DNA from 2 places in the Nitrospina gracilis 3/211 genome. Region 1 is predicted to be linked to the other one. Evidence: riboswitches for the same ligand, from Rfam matches in the RefSeq annotation. Region 1 holds a riboswitch; the other holds the start of a gene.
The links. A riboswitch is a leader RNA that binds a small molecule or an ion and turns the genes downstream of it on or off. The one in region 1 is predicted to bind cobalamin.
Positions count from the first base shown of each region.

Region 2: another riboswitch for cobalamin. It lies ahead of cobS (adenosylcobinamide-GDP ribazoletransferase); the one in region 1 lies ahead of TX82_RS09615 (ABC transporter substrate-binding protein).

Region 1 covers NZ_HG422173.1:2,023,922-2,037,949, reverse strand. The annotation lists gene TX82_RS09665 (LemA family protein) at 1-367, shown strand, start outside; gene TX82_RS09660 (GIDE domain-containing protein) at 397-1,434, shown strand; gene lgt (prolipoprotein diacylglyceryl transferase) at 1,471-2,244, opposite strand; gene lspA (signal peptidase II) at 2,259-2,777, opposite strand; gene ileS (isoleucine--tRNA ligase) at 2,785-5,577, opposite strand; gene trpS (tryptophan--tRNA ligase) at 5,601-6,590, opposite strand; gene TX82_RS09635 (site-2 protease family protein) at 6,612-7,262, opposite strand; gene TX82_RS09630 (MinD/ParA family ATP-binding protein) at 7,619-8,608, shown strand; gene TX82_RS15275 (tRNA nucleotidyltransferase/poly(A) polymerase-related protein) at 8,707-10,107, shown strand; gene TX82_RS09620 (alpha/beta hydrolase) at 10,104-10,757, shown strand; cobalamin riboswitch at 10,821-10,987, shown strand; gene TX82_RS09615 (ABC transporter substrate-binding protein) at 11,091-12,074, shown strand; gene TX82_RS09610 (heme ABC transporter ATP-binding protein) at 12,071-12,877, shown strand; gene TX82_RS09605 (FecCD family ABC transporter permease) at 12,877-13,896, shown strand; gene TX82_RS09600 (cobyric acid synthase) at 13,904-14,028, shown strand, end outside.
Region 2 covers NZ_HG422173.1:1,146,533-1,151,187, forward strand. The annotation lists gene bluB (5,6-dimethylbenzimidazole synthase) at 76-1,302, opposite strand; gene cobS (adenosylcobinamide-GDP ribazoletransferase) at 1,299-2,072, opposite strand; cobalamin riboswitch at 2,331-2,510, opposite strand; gene TX82_RS05510 (sigma-54 interaction domain-containing protein) at 2,989-4,038, shown strand; gene TX82_RS05515 (hypothetical protein) at 4,333-4,590, shown strand.

The DNA.
Region 1 (14,028 bases):
CGACCGCCTCCTGAAAGCACGCGAACGCTATGTGCGCGCAGATGGCGTGAAAGAAAAATCCAAGGCCAGCAACCAGATTAGCGAGGCGCTTCGCAGTGTTTTTGCCCTGGCTGAAAATTATCCAGAACTCAAGGCCAATGAAAATTTCATGCAATTGCAGAATCGCATTTCGCATCTGGAGGAAACCCTTGCCGACCGCCGTGAGTTTTTCAACGACAGCGTCAATAATTACAACATCCGCATCCAGCAAATCCCGGATGTGTTCGTGGCCGGCATGCTGAACTACCAACAGGAAGAGATGTTTGAAGTGGCCGAAGAGGAACGTCGCGACGTGAAGGTCAATATCAAGCTCCCCAGTTTCGACTGAGCTTCCCCTAACCCGCAGGAGATTGTTAAGTGCCCAACCTGCCGAAAGATGAGTTGGAGGTCATCTTTCTTTCCCTGGTCGGCGTGGTAGCCGGAATATTTCTGTTCTGGACCGGCTTCCGGGAGTTGAAGGCCAAGCGAATCATCCAGAACACGCCCACCTCGAAAATCAACACCGGGGCAGTGGGAACCAACGTCGAGGTGAAAGGCCGTGTTATCGCCGAGAAAGACAAGATGGTGCGCGCGCCCATCAGCGGCAAGCCCTGCGCCTTATACCATATCGAAATCCAGAAATGGAAACGCGACCGCCGATCCGGCTTCAACCGCAACCGGTCCTTCATCAACATGGGAGAGCGCCGGGGCTGGCAACGCGGCCGCTGGGTGACGGTCGCCAAATATTTTTCCGATGATGGATTTTATATCGATGATGACAGCGGCGCCAACGCCATGGTGCTGGTGGAAGGCGCAACCGTCAATCGCAACGGCGGTACCAGCGATTATGAATGCTCGTCAAATGAGTTTTCCACCATGGACCCGGAACTGTATCAGTCCCTTGACCAAAACAAAAAAAAGATCCGGTCGTTCAAGCTGAAGGATTCCGCCTGGCTGTTATCGACCGACTACCGCTTCCGTGAATGGTGCTTTGCTCCAGGCGAACAGTTGTATGTGTTGGGGCATGCGGGATCGAACCTGAAGGTGAAGCGCCCCAAAAAGGCGGGAGTGAAGTTTTTCCTGAAAGCGAAAGAGGCCATCCGTAAAAACAAGGAACTTCAAAAACGCTTCGACGCCAACAAGGACGGCAAGCTGGATTACTACGAACTGGAACGCGGAGCCCAGCTGCTGGCGGAAAAACTCTCCGCCAAATACAGCAAGGAGAAACTGGAGGAGCTGGCTTCCAAAACCAAGATGGTGTTCAAGAAGGAAAACGGTTATCCCTTCATCATCAGCAACCGCCACGAAGAGGACCTGGTCTCCAATATCGGTACCTGGGCCACGGTCAAAATCTGGGGGGGTCCCATCCTCACCGTCGCCTCGGTGGCCTACCTCTGTTCTTATTATTTAAAGTAAGAGGGGCTTCCCTGAATTGGAAATCCCTGCATAAATTCAGGACGCCTTGGCCGCCTCGGTCCGTTTTCGCCTGGCCCAAAGCACCATGGACAACCCGAATATGAAGATTCCAATGAACTGCGAGGTGGAGAGCATCTCCGGCACCGCATACCCCCGGTCGTCGCCGCGATAAAACTCGATTATGAAGCGGCCGATGGAATACAGGATGCCGTAAGTCAGGAGCACCTGCCCGTCGAAGCGTTTCTTCTTTTGCACCCACAGCAGGACGAAGAATATGACGAGCGCATTGAGCGACAGGTATATCTGAGTTGGGTGAAGCGGCACATTGAGTGGTGCCAGGGAGTCCAGATTGGTGAACGTGATGGCCCACGGCGCGTCGGTGCGCACGCCGTAACAGCAACCCGCAAAAAAACATCCCCAGCGGCCGATAGCCTGCCCGATGGCGATCGAAGGCGCCAGCACATCCGCCGTTTTCCAAAAAGGTAGATCGAACTTGCGCATGAAGTACCACCCCGTCGCCACCGCCGCCATCAACCCACCGTAATACACCAGCCCGCCCTTCCAGAACTTCAACATCTCCAGAGGATTCGAAACGAAGTAACGGTACTCGACGATCACGTACAATAACCGCCCGCCCAGAATGGATGCGATCAGCAGGTAAAAACACAGATCAAGTATCCTGGCGGAATCGAGCCCTTCCTTCTGCCCCTGACGGGCCGCCAGAACGATGCCGACGAAGAAACCCGTCGCCACCAGCAGGCCGTAGGTGAAGATTTTGAGAATACCAAACTCAAGCAGAATGGGATGCACGTCAGCCCTCCCTGTCAGGCGGATTCAGAGGTGGGGTCCTCTTGCTGTTTTTGCGGCGCGGTTCCGTCCTTGATTATATCAATGAACATGAACAGCACGCCAATGGTAATGCAGGAATCCGCCACGTTGAAGGCAGGCCAGTGGTAACTGCCGAAATGAAAATCGAGAAAATCGATCACTTCCTTGTAAAGGATGCGGTCGATGAGGTTGCCAATGGCCCCGGCGAAAATGAGGATCAATCCCCGGAGCGCGATCTTCTTGGAACTCGGCGTTTCGTGAAAGAACACCAGAATGGCGATGATGGCGATGCCGGAAAAAACAATGAACAAGGTAGCCTTCATTTCCAGGTCACTGTCGGCAAACAGCCCAAATGCAACGCCGGGATTGCGGATGTGAGTCAGGTTGAAAAAGTTGTCGATGATGCGGATCGACATGTTCTGCGGAATATGCAGAGCCACGAGGTACTTCGTGAACTGATCGAGGATGATCAGAATGTTGGAAATCAGAAACAGCTGAAGGTATTTGTTCTTCAAAAGAAACTCAAGCTTTGGCGGATTCCAGATGAGTCGCGCACCGTTGACAGATACCGGGATGGTCCCCGGACGCCTCGGCCTCGACAAAATAGTTCCAGCATCGCTCACACTTTTTCCCCGGAGCCGGCTGGACCCCGATCTTCAATCCCTCGATCACGTCGCTCTGATAGGGGTCGCCATCCAGTTGCGGAACCAACTCGACTTCTGACACGATGAAGATGTATTTGAGGGAATCACTTTCGCTTTCCAGCAACGGCCGCATGGGCTCCGGCGCGGCGAGGTGGACTGAAGCGTCCAGCGAATGTCCGATGACCTTTTCACGACGGCGCAGTTCCAGCGCCTTACTGACCTCGCCCTTGAGCTCCTTGATGCGCTCCCACTTGGTTGCCAGCTCGTCGGAAAACGTGACGCCGGCCAAATCCGGAAACACGCTCAGGTGAACACTTTCCGTTTTGCTTCCGTCATCGGGCATGTACTTCCACACCTCGTCGGCGGTGAAACTCAGGATCGGAGCCATCATCTGCGCCATGCCCTTCAACAAATCGTACATCGCGGTCTGTCCGGACCGGCGGCCGTGCGAGGTCTTGGGGTAGGTATAAATCCGGTCCTTCAGGATGTCCAGGTAGAATGCGCTCAGGTCCACGATGCAGAAGTTGTAGAACGTGTGGTAGAACACGTGGAACTCGTATTCTTCGAAAGCCTTCTGGATGCGCTCGTTCACCTTCTTGAAACGGTGCAGGATGTAGTGGTCGATCTCCTCCATCTCGTCGACCGGCACCCGGTCGGTTTTCGGATCGAAGTCGCTCAGGTTGCCGAGCAGAAACCGGAACGTGTTGCGGATTTTCCGGTACGCTTCGGTGAGGCGTTTTAAAATCTCGTGGGAGATCCGGATGTCCTCGCGGTAATTTTCCGACGCCACCCACAGGCGCAGGATTTCCGCGCCGTACTGGTCGATAATCTTCTGCGGCGCGATGACGTTTCCCGCCGACTTCGACATCTTCTTGCCCTTGCCGTCCACCACGTAGCCATGCGTGAGAACGGTCTTGTACGGAGCCGCCCCGCGCGTCGCCACGGATTCCAGCAGGGAGCTGTGGAACCAGCCGCGGTGCTGGTCACTGCCTTCGAGATACAGATCGGCGGGCCATTGCAGGTTCGGGTCCGGCTCCAAAACCGCCGCATGGCTGACTCCGGAGTCGAACCACACGTCCAGAATATCCATTTCCTTTTTGAACTCGGCCGATCCGCAGGCGCACTTCGTGCCCGCGGGCAGGAGGTCCTTCACGTCTTTTTCGAACCAGCAGTCCGCGCCCTCTTTTTCCACCGCCGCGACGACGGGTTCGTACGCCTCCATGTCGGTGAGCGTGGTGTCGCATTGCACACAGGTAAACACCGTGATCGGCACGCCCCACGCGCGCTGGCGCGACACGCACCAGTCCGGGCGGTTCTCGATCATGCCGTAAATGCGGTCGCGTCCCCAGTGCGGCACCCAGCGGGTCTTGTCGATCTCCGCCAGCGCTTTCTGCCTGAGGCCCTTGTCGTCCATCGAAATGAACCACTGCGCCGTTGCGCGGAAGATGATCGGCGTGCGGCACCGCCAGCAATGCGGGTAGGAGTGATCGACGCGGTCCTGGTGGATCAGCTTGCCCAGCTCTTCCAGCTTCTTGATGATCTCCGGGTTGGCCTTCATCACGAACTGGCCGCCGAAGAACTCGACCTCCGGTTTGAACACGCCGCCGTCGTCCACGGGGTTGTACGTATCCAGCCCGTACTTGAGGCCGACGATGTAGTCCTCCTGGCCGTGCCCCGGCGCGGTGTGCACGCAACCCGTGCCCTGCTCGAGGGTGACGTGGTCGCCCAGGATCACCGGCGACTCGCGGTCGATGAACGGATGCTGGCAGACGACGCCTTCCAGGTCTTTGCCCGCGCATTTGCCGAGCACTTTATAATCGGTGACGTCCCATTCGAGGATTAAGGCCGACAACCGTTCCGCCGCAACGATGTACTGTTCTCCCGCGATCTCGACGGCGGTGTACTCGAAGTCCGGGTGCAGGCACACGGCGAGGTTGGCTGGAAGCGTCCACGGCGTGGTGGTCCAGATGACGAACGACGCTTTCTTTGCGTCCACGCCGTCGATCTGGTTTTTCCACTCCGACTTCACCGCAAACTTGACGTAGATGGAGGGCGAGTTGTGATCGGCGTACTCCACCTCCGCCTCGGCCAGGGCCGTCCGGCAATGCGTGCACCAGTGAACGGGTTTGAGTCCCTTGTACACCATGCCGGATTCGAGGAATTTCAGAAACTCGCGGACGATGGTGCCCTCGTAACCGAAGCTCATGGTGAGGTACGGCTTGTCCCAGTCGGCGAACACGCCCAGCCGTTTGAACTCTTCTTTTTGTATATCAACAAAACGCGCGGCGTACTCCCGGCACAGTTTGCGCACTTCGTTCTTGCCCAGATCCTGTTTTTTGCTTTTGAGTTCCTTGCCGACCTGGTGCTCGATGGGCAGGCCGTGGCAGTCCCAGCCCGGCACGAAGGTCGCGTCGAATCCCTTCATCGTCATGATGCGCACGATGAAATCCTTGAGCACCTTGTTGAGCGCGTGGCCCATGTGGATGTGGCCGTTGGCGTACGGCGGGCCGTCGTGGAAGACGTACTTCGGGCGGCCCTTCGACGCCTCGCGGATGCGCTGGTAAATGTCCTCCGCCTCCCACGCCGCCAGAACTTCCGGCTCCCTCTGCACGAGGTTGGCCTTCATCGGAAAATCCGTCTGCGGCAAATTGAGGGTGTCCTTGTAATCCATTTTCGTGTCGCCGTCTTCCGTCTTCATTTCAGTTTCATCGCTTCCTTCACTTTGCGCATGGTGTTCTCTGCCACCTTGCGGGCACGCTCGGTGCCTTCATCGAGAATTTCGTCCACTTCCTTCGGTTTGGCCACCAGCTCCGCGCGCCTCTCCATGAGGGGACGCATGCCAGCCAGCATGGACTCGGCCAAGAGCGCCTTGCAGTCGCCGCACCCGATGCCCGCCGTGCGGCAGTTCTCATCGACATACGCCTGCTTTTCTTCCGACGAGAACAGCTTGTGAAACGGGAACAGGTTGCACACGTCCGGGTCGCCCGGATCGTTCCGCCTGAGCCGTTGCGGATCGGTGAGCATCGACTGGATCTTTTTGGTGATCTCCTTTTCCGAGTCCGAGAGGTAGATCGCGTTGTTGTAGCTCTTGCTCATCTTGCGTCCGTCGATGCCGTTCAGCTTCGGCACCTCGCTGATCTTCGCCTCCGGCTCGATCAACACCTTCTTCTTGTAAAAATGCTGGAAGCGGCGCACGATCTCGCGCGACAGCTCCAGGTGCGGCGCCTGGTCGATGCCCACCGGCACGTAGTGCGCGTTGTACAGCACGATGTCCGCGGTCTGCAGAACCGGGTAACCGAGGAAGCCGTAGGAGCTCATGTCCACAGTCTTCACTTCCTGTTGCTTTTCCTTATAAGTCGGATTGCGCTCCAGCCACGACACCGGCACGATCATCGACAGAATCAGGTGCAGTTCCGCGTGTTCCGGGATGCGCGACTGCACGAACAGCGTGCACTTTTCCGGGTCGAGCCCCGCCGCCAGCCAGTCGATCGCCACCTCGCGGGTGAACCTGGGGATCTCGCGGGGGTTTTCGTGCAGCGTGGTGAGCGAATGCCAGTCGGCGATGAAGTAGAAGCACTCGTAGTCGTCCTGCAGGGACACCCAATTTTTTAACGCGCCGAAGTAGTTTCCCAGGTGAAGCAGGCCGGAAGGCTGCATGCCGCTCAAAATGCGTTTTTTGGACATCTATCTGAAATTTGATAAGGATTAAAGGAAGCGAATGATCTGTTTTACATAGGGAAACGCCTCTTGGGTAAAAAACTCTACCATAAACCCCATGGGGAGTCTAAGAATACCCAAAATTATCCCGGTCTGCGCAAAATAATCCAAAAGGAAGATGCCGAGCAGGACGAATCCGGTGTAGTGGTCGAACACCGCCAGCTTCGCCGCCATCTTCGGCGAGACCAGCCCCTTGAGCACGCTAGCGCCGTCTAGCGGAAAGATGGGGAGGAGGTTGAAGATCGCCAGCGCCACATTGATGTAGAGCGCGTAGCACAGCATGGCGAACAGAAACAGGTTCTGCTCCGGCGGCGTGACCCGTACCAGGAACCCGAAAATGAGGGCGAGGATCAGGTTGGACGCCGGACCCGCCGCCGCCACGTACATCATATCGCGGTGCGGGTTCTCGAAATTGCGCCCGTTCACCGGCACCGGCTTGGCCCAGCCGAAACCGAGGAAGTAGAAGCAGATGACACCGAAGAAGTCGAGGTGTTTGATGGGATTGAACGTGAGCCGGCCCAGCCGCTTCGCCGTGTTGTCGCCCAGAATGTACGCCACCCGGCCGTGGGAGTACTCGTGCACCGTCAACGAAAACAGGATGATAACGGTGAAAAACAGGTAAAACTGCAAGCTTTCCAAGAAACCACCTCGAATGGCAAAAGACTGCCGGGAATTCCATCCGGCCGGCGGGGGAACGATCCGCTAGGAGATGGACCCAAATACGCGCAATTGCGCCCTTAATTGGATTTTAGCTCATTTAAAACCTCCTTCTCAAATTTTATCCCGCCTTCGCAATTCTTCACACATTTTGCCCGCCCGGCCTCAAGCCTTTGGGTTTTTGGCCGTTATGAGAAGGGCGGCGGGGCACATTCGGTTGAATTCATCCCCCCGTTGCGTGACAATGAAATGATCCGCATTCAATAAATATCGGGACGCCCCCGGCCCGCCCTGCGGCGCGGATCGGCAAGCCCTTACAACGAAAGCAGGTGAGCGTTTTGTCCACGAAGCATTCCAGTCAAATAATCGCCGTCGGCGGCGGCAAGGGCGGCGTCGGCAAAAGCGTGATCGCCACCAACCTGGCGGTGGCCATGGCGCTCACCGGGCAGAAGGTGGTGCTGGTGGACGGCGACTTCGGCGCCTCCAACCTGCACGCGCTGGTGGGCATCAGCAATCCGCGCTACGGCTTCCGCGATTTCTTCGTGCACGACGGCATCGAGGACGATCCCTCTCCCCTGCTCCAGGAAACCGGGCTGGTGAACCTGAAATTTTTGAGCACGTCGGGGAGCCTGCCCGGCAGTGCGGACATCAACCAGAAGAACCAGAACCGCGTCATGAACGTGCTCCGCAACCTGAAAGCGGATGCGGTGTGCATCGACCTCGGTCCGGGGACGGGATTCCACACGGTGGACTTCTTCAACCTCGCCGACCGGCAGGTGGTGGTGTCCACCCCCGAGATGACTTCCATCACCAACACGTTCAATTACATCAAATCTGTGCTGTTCCGCCGCATCAGCCAGGAGTTCAAGGCCAACGCCGAAATCCAGCACGCGCTCGACTTTTCGAAAAATCCGGAGGTGAGCGAGGACTGTTTCGAAATCGACCAGCTCCGCGCCAAGATCAGGGAAACCGATCCGGATTCGCTGGAGGCGATCAATGACATCATCCGCACCTTCTCGCCGGGGCTCGTCATCAACCGCGTGCGCGGCAAACGCGACATCATGGTCGGAGACACCCTGTGCAAGCTCGTCAAGAAATACCTCGACGTGGACGCACAGTACCTGGGCTACGTGGTGGACAGCGAGGAAGTCCGCGGCTCCATCGATGACATGGTGCCGTTCCTTGTCAAGGATCCAGCCAGCAAGCCATCCGAAAACATCCGCCAGGTGCTGAGCAACCTGACTCACACCGACCTGCACATGGTAAAGAAAAACGGCTCGATGTTCGTTTCGCTCGAGATCAAGCTGAAATCCGGCTGGGACCGCTGAGGTTCACCCGCCTCACCGCCCCCTGTCCGCTCACCCTGCCTGCCCCCTCTTTTCGAATCTGTTAAGATATCCCGCAGAAACCCTTTTTCCGGGATCGCATGTCGAAAGATTACCAAAACCAGCTTGAAAACCTGTTGCGTCTCAGCCGCGAGTTGGGTCGCCCGCTTTACGTGGTGGGCGGCACCCTGCGCGACCGATTTATGGGCAAGGCCTGCGCCGATTTCGATTTCGCCTGCAACGAAGCGCCGGAGGTGTCCAAGCGCTTTGCGAAAGCACATTCACTCACCCTGGTGCCTCTGGACTCCACGCCGGGACGCGAAACCCACCGCGTGGTGATCGCGCGCGACGTGTATTTCGATTTCACCACCCTGCAGGGCAAAACGCTGGAAGACGACCTGGCGCACCGCGACTTCACCATCAATGCGATGGGTCAGCCGCTGGAAGATTTGATCGCCGGAAAAGACACGTTGGTCGATCCCTTTGGCGGGGTTGAGGACATCGCAAGCCGCACCGTACGCGCCCTGCCCGGCCCGGTGTTCGAAGACGATCCCCTGCGCCTGCTTCGCGCTTACCGTTTCGCCAACACGCTGGGTTTCGACATCGACGAAGAAACCTCGCGGCGCATAGCCGAAACCCGCGGACGCATCCGCACCGTCGCCGCCGAACGCCTGTCCCACGAACTGTTGATCCTGCTCGGCACTCCCAACTCGCACCTCGATCGCCTGGTGGAGACGGGTCTCCTGTCCGCGCTCATCCCGGAACTAGCCCTGCATTTCGACGACGGCCCTGCGGATTCTTTAACGGACAACGGGGCTGAGGCCCTTCGCATCCTGGACCGGTTGGAAATCCTGCTTGTGGAAACCGAAAAGATTTCGCCGAAGCACCGCACCCGGTTCCGCGAATACATCGACGTACCACCTCGACGCGCCCTGCTCAAGCTCGCGGTGCTGTTGCGTCCTTTGGAGGATGCCCCCGATCAGCATTTAACCGGGACAAGAATCCGCAACGATTCTCTCCCCGTTCGTATCATGAAAGACCTGCGGCTCAGCAACGACCACATTCTTTTCACCGACCGGGCCCTGGCTGTGCACCACAACGTTTTGGAATACGCGACCAACATGCCCGCGACCAACGAGGAAGACGACCTATCCGGAATCTACCAGTTATGCAAACAGGCGGAAGACGATTTCTTTTCGGGAGCCATTCTGGCAACGGCTGTTAAGATGGAGGTCGGCGACGACCTGCAACCGTTCCTGCTGGCCCTCAACCGGCTCGTGGAGTTTTACCTGAACACTTACCGGCCGGCACAGGCAAACCCGACGCTGTTGAACGGGAGAACGCTGACACGCAAATTCCAGCTGTCACCGTCTCCCGCATACAAAACCATACTCGACCGCGTGGAGGAAGCCCGTGTTCTGGGGCGCATTGCCACGCGCAGGCAGGCCGAGGCGCTGGCCGCCGATCTCATCCAACAACTCAAACTCAAGCGGGAAACATGAACATGCAATATCAGAACCAGACCTGGCTGGGAAAGAAAGTCATTATCGGGCAGACGGAAATCGATTCAGCCAAACCGGTGAATGTGCTCATTGGGTTTCACGGGGCGGAATCGACACCGGAGAACATGCTGATCCACGGCAACCGGCTGCAACTGAACAACATCGTCGCCATTTATCCGGAAGGTCCGGTGGATGCGGGCAACGGCGTGTGGAGCTGGTGGCTGGACGGTCCCCGGCAAAAGGAAGCGGTCCAGCAGTTTCTCGACTTCACCACCGGAATGGTGGACGAAACCCACCGCTTCATGAAGGAACAGAATGTCGCCAACGGATTCCACACCTGCCTGTGGGGATTTTCCCAGGGCGGCGCGGCGTCTTTGGTGTACGCACTGATGGGCAAACATCCGGTGCACAAGGTGGCGTCCATCTGCGGCTTCCTGCCGGAGTTGCCGGAGATCACCACCAAAAACGTCGCGGCGCAGATTCTCGGCATCTTCGGTGCCAACGACGATGTGGTGCCCTCTTTCCTGGCCGAGCACGCACTGGATGAAATGCAGAGCCACGGCCATACCCTGACAATCAAAGAAACCCCGCAGGGGCACGAAGTGAGCGCGGAAAACATCCAGGATTTGATCAAGTTCCTCGAGGTCTGACCCCTCTCCCCATTCCAGGGAATTTCGTTGACTTGCCCCAGCGTTTTGCTATGCTGATCCCAAATTGAATCGCTGTATTCAGATGAAGGAAAGACGGTGCGAATCCGTCGCGGTGCCGCCGCTGTAACCGGGGACGACACCCGCATCTTGCCACTGTTCCAGGGAACGGGAAGGCGCGGGCGGTAGGACGATCCGGAAGCCAGAAAGCCTGTCTGAATATGCTTCACACACTCTCCGGGACCTGAGAGGTGAAGGTGACATGACCTGTTTCCCTTTCCACCCGGAAAGGGATTTTTTGTTTGGGCCTTCCAGGTTTCCGGATCGGTACCGGATATGACCGCGCGCCCGGCAATCAATCGCTTTCCCAAGCCATCGTTGTATTCAAAGCCCGCCACGTTCGGAAGCTATTTCCGAAGCGTCTGTGCGGCGTTGTGCCTGCTAGCTCTGCTGGCGGTTCCGCTTTCATCGTGGGCGGTGGAACCCGGTAACGCGCCGCAACGCATCATCTCCATGTCGCCGTCGATCACGGAGTTTCTGTTTGAGCTGGGCGTGGGCGACCGCGTCGTCGGCGTCACCAACTTCTGTAAGTATCCGCCCGAAGCCTGCGCACGCACGAAGATCGGCAGTCTCCTGCATCCCAGCATCGAGCGCTGGATCACGCTGAACCCGGACCTCGTCATCCACCAGGCCACCAGCCATACTCTTAAGAACAACGCGGTGAATCTCCACATCCGCACGCTCGCCGTCGAGATGCAGACCCTCGAACAGATTTACGAATCGTTACACAAAATGGGGAAGGCGCTTCATATCGAAGACCGCGCGAAGGAGTTGATCCACCGCCTGAAATCCGGAATCGACGCATACCGCCAGAAACTGAAAGGACACGCGCCGAAATCCACCTTATTGATACTGGGCGACAGCAACGAGCCGGGACGCAGTCTTTACGCTGTCGGGCCGAGTTCGTTTCTCGGGGAACTGCTGGAGCTGGCGGGTGGAAAAAACATCGTCACCGACACGATTGCGCCCTACCCGAAGATCAATAAGGAGTACATCATCCAGCAATCGCCGCAGGTGATCATCGAGGCTGGACCCGCCATGAACATGACAGCGGAAGAAAAGGCGGCGCGTCTTAAAGAATGGCGGCGCTTTTCCACCATCCGCGCAGTGTCCGAAAATAACATCCATTTCATCAGCGCCGACTACATCCTCATCCCCGGACCGCGCCTGCTCAGCATTCTGGACGACTTCGCCCGTGCCCTGCACCCGGAGGTGTTCGGACCATCAAATGAAACGTCGTCTACGGGAGGACAGGGATGACCACCGCCGCTTCCACAACCACACAACCGCTCCTGCGCGCCGAAGGCATTTCGTTCGCCTACGACAAGGACCCCGTGGTGCGGGAGGTGTCGCTGGACATCGCCTCTGGGGAGTTCGTCGGCATCATCGGTCCAAACGGCTCAGGCAAGTCCACCCTGCTCAAACTCATGGCGGGGATTCTGGAACCGGATAGCCAGCGCGTGCTGTTTCGCGGCCGCGACATCCATTCCTGCAACCGCAAGCAACTGGCGCAGTCCATCGCCTGGATTCCGCAGGAGCACCACATGCCCTTTCCGTTCAAAGTGAGCGAGGTGGTGATGATGGGGCGGCATCCGTATCTCTCCGCGTTCACCTTCGAGGGCGAAAGCGATTTCGAGATCGTCCGCCGCGCTTTGGAACAGACGCAGACTTCGATGTTCGCCGAGCGCCTGTTTAACGAAATCAGCGGCGGTGAAAAACAGCGCGTCATGCTGGCCAGCGCCATCGCGCAGGAACCGGAAGCGATGTTGCTGGACGAACCGACCTCCGCACTCGACCTCAAATACCAAGTGGAATTGTTGCGGATTCTGAACGACCTCAACAGCAAACAGAATGTCACCATCGCCGTGGCCATGCACGACCTGCACCTCGCCTCAAAATACTGCTGCCGCCTTGTATTGCTGAAACAGGGGCGAGTGATCAAAGACGGCGCACCAGAGGAAGTTTTACAAAAGGACATCCTGGAGGAGGTGTACGAGATCGGCGTCAACATTTATCGCGACGAGGCCGACGGCAGTTTCCTGATTTCTCCGGAGGGCGCGTGATGCTGACCCACACGCATGGACTCACACCCCGCCGCTACGTGCAGGTGGTCACCGCGTTCTTCCTGCTCTTTCTCCTGGTACTGGGAATCGCCCCGTTGATTGGTCCCACCAGCGTCAACCTGATGAAAGCGTTGTCCAGCGACATCCCGTTCGCGGAGAACGTGGATGCGAATATTTTATTCGTCGCACGCTTTCCCCGTATTTTGCTGGGCGCGCTCACCGGCGGTGCGCTCGCCATCTCCGGCGCGGTTTTGCAGGCGTTGTTGCGCAACGATCTCGCCGCGCCGTTCACGCTGGGAATTTCCAGCGGTGCATCGCTGGGCGCGGTCATCGCCATCGCACTCAACCTCAATTTCATGTTCCTCGGATTTTCTTCAGTGCCCATCGCCGCCTTCCTCGGTGCGCTCGGGGCAATGCTGTTGGTGTTCAGTCTGGTTAAGACCAGGCACGGCGATTTTCCAACAGGTGTTCTTCTTCTCGCCGGGGTGACGGCGAATTTCTTCTTCGCATCGCTCGTCATGTTCATTCATTACCTGTCCGATTTCACGCAGTCGTTCCAGATCGTGCGCTGGATGATGGGCGGACTCGACATCACCAGCTACGAAACCGTGTGGTCTATTCTGCCACTGGTGCTGATCGGGTTTTGCGGGCTGCTCTACATCGCGCGCGATCTCAACCTCATCAGCGCCGGCGTCCACTCGGCGCAGAGCCGCGGCGTGGATGTGAAACGCACGCAAAAACTGGCCTTCGTACTGGCGTCTCTCACTACGGGAACGGTGGTGGCGACCAGCGGACCCATCGGTTTTGTCGGGCTCATCGTACCGCACATGGTGCGGCTGGTGATCGGGCCGGACCTGCGCCTCCTGATTCCCGCGTCGTTTTTCTTTGGCGCGAGTTTTCTGATTCTTTGCGATTCATTCGGGCGAACCTTCATCGCGCCGGTGGAAATTCCCGTCGGCGTCATCACGGCGCTTCTCGGGGGACCATTCTTCGTGTGGCTGTTGAAACGGCAGAGGTGATTCGATCATGACCGCAAAAACCTTGATGGTGCAGGGAACCGGATCGGGCGTCGGCAAAAGCGTCATCACCGCCGCCCTGTGCCGTTGGTTTTACAGGAAAGGCTTCAAGGTCGCACCATTCAAGGCGCAAAA
Region 2 (4,655 bases), 880 kb from region 1:
AGGTGATGGGCGCGCGGCTGTCTTCATCCGCCAACCCCTTCCTGCCGGGAAAACCGGAATGGCTGAGGTGATGATTTAAAACCGCTTTTCCACGGTTTGTCCCCAGTGGTTGAAAAAAACCACTTCCTCCAAAGGAATGCGTTTCGCCCATCCCTCTTCTTCCAGCATGGGCTTCGCATAGCCGGCGGCGGGGTACCCCATGCACAGGTAAGCCACGGGCTCGACGAATTCTGGCAACGCGAGATCGACCTTCAATTGATCCATTGACAGAATGCTCACCCAGCCGACGCCCACACCTTCTGCACGCGCGGCGAGCCACAGGTTCTGCACGGCACAGCAGGTGCTGAACAGATCCGTTTCGAGCACCGTGTTGCGCCCGAGGACGTGGGGTCCGGCGCGTTCGCGGTCGCAGGTGACGAGCACATTGACCGGCGCTTCGCGGATGCCTTCCAGTTTGAGCGAGGAATACAGTTCCCGTTTTGCACCGGAATAATTTTTCTCCGCATCGCCGTTGGCATGGATGAAATTCTGGAACATTTTCTCCTTCGTCGCCGGATCGTCGATGACAAGAAAATTCCACGGCTGACTGAATCCTACAGAACCCGCGTGATGCGCGGCGCGCAGAATTCGTTTCAACGCGTGCGGAGGAATTGGTTTTGATTGAAAATGTCGCACGTCACGCCGTTCGAAGATGGCCCGGTACAGCCCCGCCTTGTCCTCTACCGAGAACGGGTTGTTAAAACCTTTTCCATTTTCGAGCGGAGAGTTTTCCTTTCGGTTGGACTTGAGAACTGTGGCGATGCCGGACACGGTATGAATGACTTCGTCGAGGCGGGCGGCGACGCGCTGATTGATTTCTCCCGCCAGATCGCGGAACTCGCGGCCCAGCGCCGAACCCGGAACGATGCCCGCGCCGACTTCATTGGTGATGAGGATGACGGTGCCGTCGAACCTCTGACAAACGTCCAGCAATTCATCCACGCGTCTCAGGATGTTTTCTCGCGTGATGGAGGCCATCAACAGGTTGCTCAGCCATAAGGTGATGCAATCCAGTATAACCAGCGAACCGGGCGCACAAGTTCCGTCTCTCAGGATGGACCCGGGGTCCAAAGGTTCTTCATGAGTGATCCAACCGGGCCCACGTTCTTCTTTGTGCTTCTCAATTCGCTCGCTCATTTCATCGTCAAGAGCCTGTGCCGTGGCGAGAAACACTTTCGGGCCGGTGTGACGTGCGGCGAGTTCCAGCGCGTGGCGGCTCTTTCCGCTTCGGCATCCGCCGGTGATCAGAACGGAATGGGTCATGGGGATACAGCCTTTCCAAAAAAGAATCCTGCGGAGGAGACGGAAGCATGGTGGAACGCCGCCCCGGCAACCAGAAGTGCGGTTTCCACCAGTTCCGAGAGCGCGCCGAAGGTATCGCCGGTCATGCCACCGATCCGGCGATGAAAATAAACCAATGCGAGTGACGTGACGGCGGCAAACACCAAAACCGCACACACCCCGATACGGAGATCGAAAAAAAACGGCAGTGCCAGTGGCAGAATGCAGACAAGGCAGGCCAGCGTTTTTGATGATGCGTAAAGCGGAGCGCCCATGCCCGCACCGCCGCGTGCGTCCGGCATCGTGGCCAGCGCGATTACCTGAGTCGAACGCGCGAAGGCGGGAGCGATCACCAGCCACAACCACGTCGATGGACCGGACAGCCCGTGCACTGCGGCGACCTTGAGAGCCAGACAGAGAACCAGCGCCACCGCACCCATCACGCCGATGCGCGGGTCCTTCATGATGGCTAGAGCTTCCTCGCATGGCCGGTGCGAGAACAGGCCGTCGGCGCTGTCGGCCAATCCGTCCAGGTGCAGCGCTCCGGTGATGATTGCGAGGAACGCAACGTCCACCACCGCACGCAGAAACGGAGGGAACAACCAGGAAGCGATCATGTCCACGGCAACGAGAAGTCCGCCGATCAGCAATCCCACCACCGGAAAATGCGATACCATGCGCGTGTCGAAGGTGCGGCGGGAGGGTCCGGGAAGAATGGACAGAAACGACAGGGCGGAGAAAAACGCACTCATCGCGGCAATGCCTCCGCGAACCCGAATTTTAATTTGGAAAAAGAAGCCGAGGACCGGAGGAAAACGATACTCGCGCGGCGGACAGGGAACGGGCGTCCCCAAGCTGGGCGAATGGTGTACGAATGGGATGCAACGCAACAAGCTTCCACCGGAATTCCTTGCTTCCAGTGAGAAGTCGGGCATAAAAAAAATCCCAGCCTAAAAAAGGATGGGATAGTCGTTCTACCCTCAACCTCTCAGTCCACGAAGAGTTTGAAAATCGTTCGTTCAACAAGGTCTTCTGGCTTCCGGATCGATCTACTCGCCTCCCCCTTCCCATTCGCAGGAACAGTGGTGTGGGAGGGTTTCGTCCCCGGTTACAGCGGCGGGCCCGCGACGGATTCGCACCGTCTTCCCTTTTTTGAACAAATCAGATATTCGAATGTGAGCCCATAAATATCAAATCACCCCCTTTTGTCAAACAAAAATTCTTGGTTTCGTCTTTGGAGAATCTTCGGAAACCTCGTTCAAAAGAAAAACAGCAAGCTTTCTTGACAAAAAAATATAAGTAAAAAGAGGTGCTCGTTAAGGAAGAAGGTGAGAAGTTGGAATAGGCATGACAATAAAAGGCGGCCCACTGCCTTCCGAAATTTATTTAATGCTAGTTCCGATTGGTATAAAAAATTTGGGTCTAATAAAAAAATAATTAAAACCTTTCATATCTATTCAATAGATTGAAATTAAATGATATGGGCTGTGGAAAACATCACTTGCAGTCCTTAAAGGGGAACCGGAAGGGTTGACGTGAATTGAGTGCATGGGGTATGTTTCGGGTGCCTCATGATCGAAAATCCGAACAAGCCTCTTCAATTGCCCGAGTGAACCTTGAATTGATTGTGAACTGGTTCCCTGTATCAAAAGTAATGGAGGACAGGCAATGACCCTGGCGACGGGCAAAAACGGCGCGTCCCCCTCGCGTCCACCCGCTCCTCCTCAGGCTTATGATCCGCTGGATGAGATTGGCCTCATCGGGCATTCCCGCGAGTTCCAGCATGTCCGCGACCTGATTCAGAAATTGTCGCAGTTCGACGCCCCGCTTCTTGTGCTTGGCGAAACCGGGACTGGTAAGGAAAGGGCGGCCCGCGCCATTCATTATCTCGGTACAAGGCAGAACCATCCATTTATTCCTGTCAATTGCGGCGCGCTACCCGACACGTTGGTGGAAAACGAATTGTTCGGTCACGCCAGCGGCGCGTTCACCGACGCCAAAGGCGAACAACCGGGACTCATCGCGCAGGCCGACGGCGGCACGTTGTTTCTGGATGAGGTGGACACGCTGTCGCCGCGCGCGCAGGTGACATTACTGCGGTTTTTGCAGGACCAGAATTACCGTCCCCTTGGCGGTAAAAAATTCATTCGTGCCGATGTGCGGGTGATGGCGGCGAGCAACCGCGATCTGCACGCGCTGGTGAGAAAAGGTTCGTTTCGGCAGGATTTGTTGTTCCGCCTGGACATCCTCGACCTGGTCCTCCCTCCTCTTCGCCAGCGCGAACATGATATTGAAACATTAAGCCTCCATTTTCTGGAACGGTATCGTCTCCGTTACAATCTCCCCACGCGCAGTCTGCATCCCGAAACGCTGGAATGGATGCGAACTTACCACTGGCCTGGCAACATCCGCGAACTGGAAAACTTTCTGCATCGCGCCTGCCTGCTTGCCGATGGCGACCAGATTCGCGTTGCGCCCCTATCGTGCAGTGTGGAAACAGGTTGCGTTTCCGAAGGAACAACACCCGGCCCTATCACCAATGTTTCCTTTCAAGAGGCAAAGGCGCAGGCGATCGAGGAATTCGAAGTGAGTTACCTGAGCGCACTGATTATTGAGACCGGCGGCAACATCACCGAAGCCGCCCGCCGTTCCGGCAAGGAGCGCCGCTCTCTCGCCCGCCTGCTCAAAAAACACGGCATCGACCGCACGCAATTCTGAAACTTCCCCCACATTAAATTTCATTCAAAGCGTTTCCTTGATTTGAGGACACCTCTGTTTATTTTTTTGCGAGCGGGTCTTTTTTGCCCCATCTGGTGTTGCGCTCTCGATCAGAATAAACAGATTGATAACAAATAGGTTGTTTTCACTTCCCGTTTTTCGGGTGGGTCAAAAAAATCCCATCGGAAAATTCCGAGTCCGTGCAAACGCCTTTTAAATCAACCTCCCTCATCATTGTGATTTCTGGCATGGGCTTTGCTGTCTGATATCCATTGCCAACTCTGGAAGGCTAATGTGGATCCCTACTCTGCAAACGAACTTTCGAGGATCATCCTGGACATCCAGGGTTATTTGGAGAAGCATCCGCGTGCCTCCGACACGGCAGAAGGCGTGATGCACTGGCTGGCGCGCCAACGTTACGAAAACATGCTGGAGCTGGTAGGGCTGGCTCTCGAGCGGTTGGTCCAGGAAGGCGTGATGGAAAAAAGAAAAATGCCGGACGGCAGGTGGGTTTACAGCCTGGGGCACGAGGGCCCGAGACCGGCGAAGTGACAAACCGGCGCGGGCCGGGTTCCCGTGTCCGCAACATTTCGTTTACAGCGCAAGGAGCGGTTTAT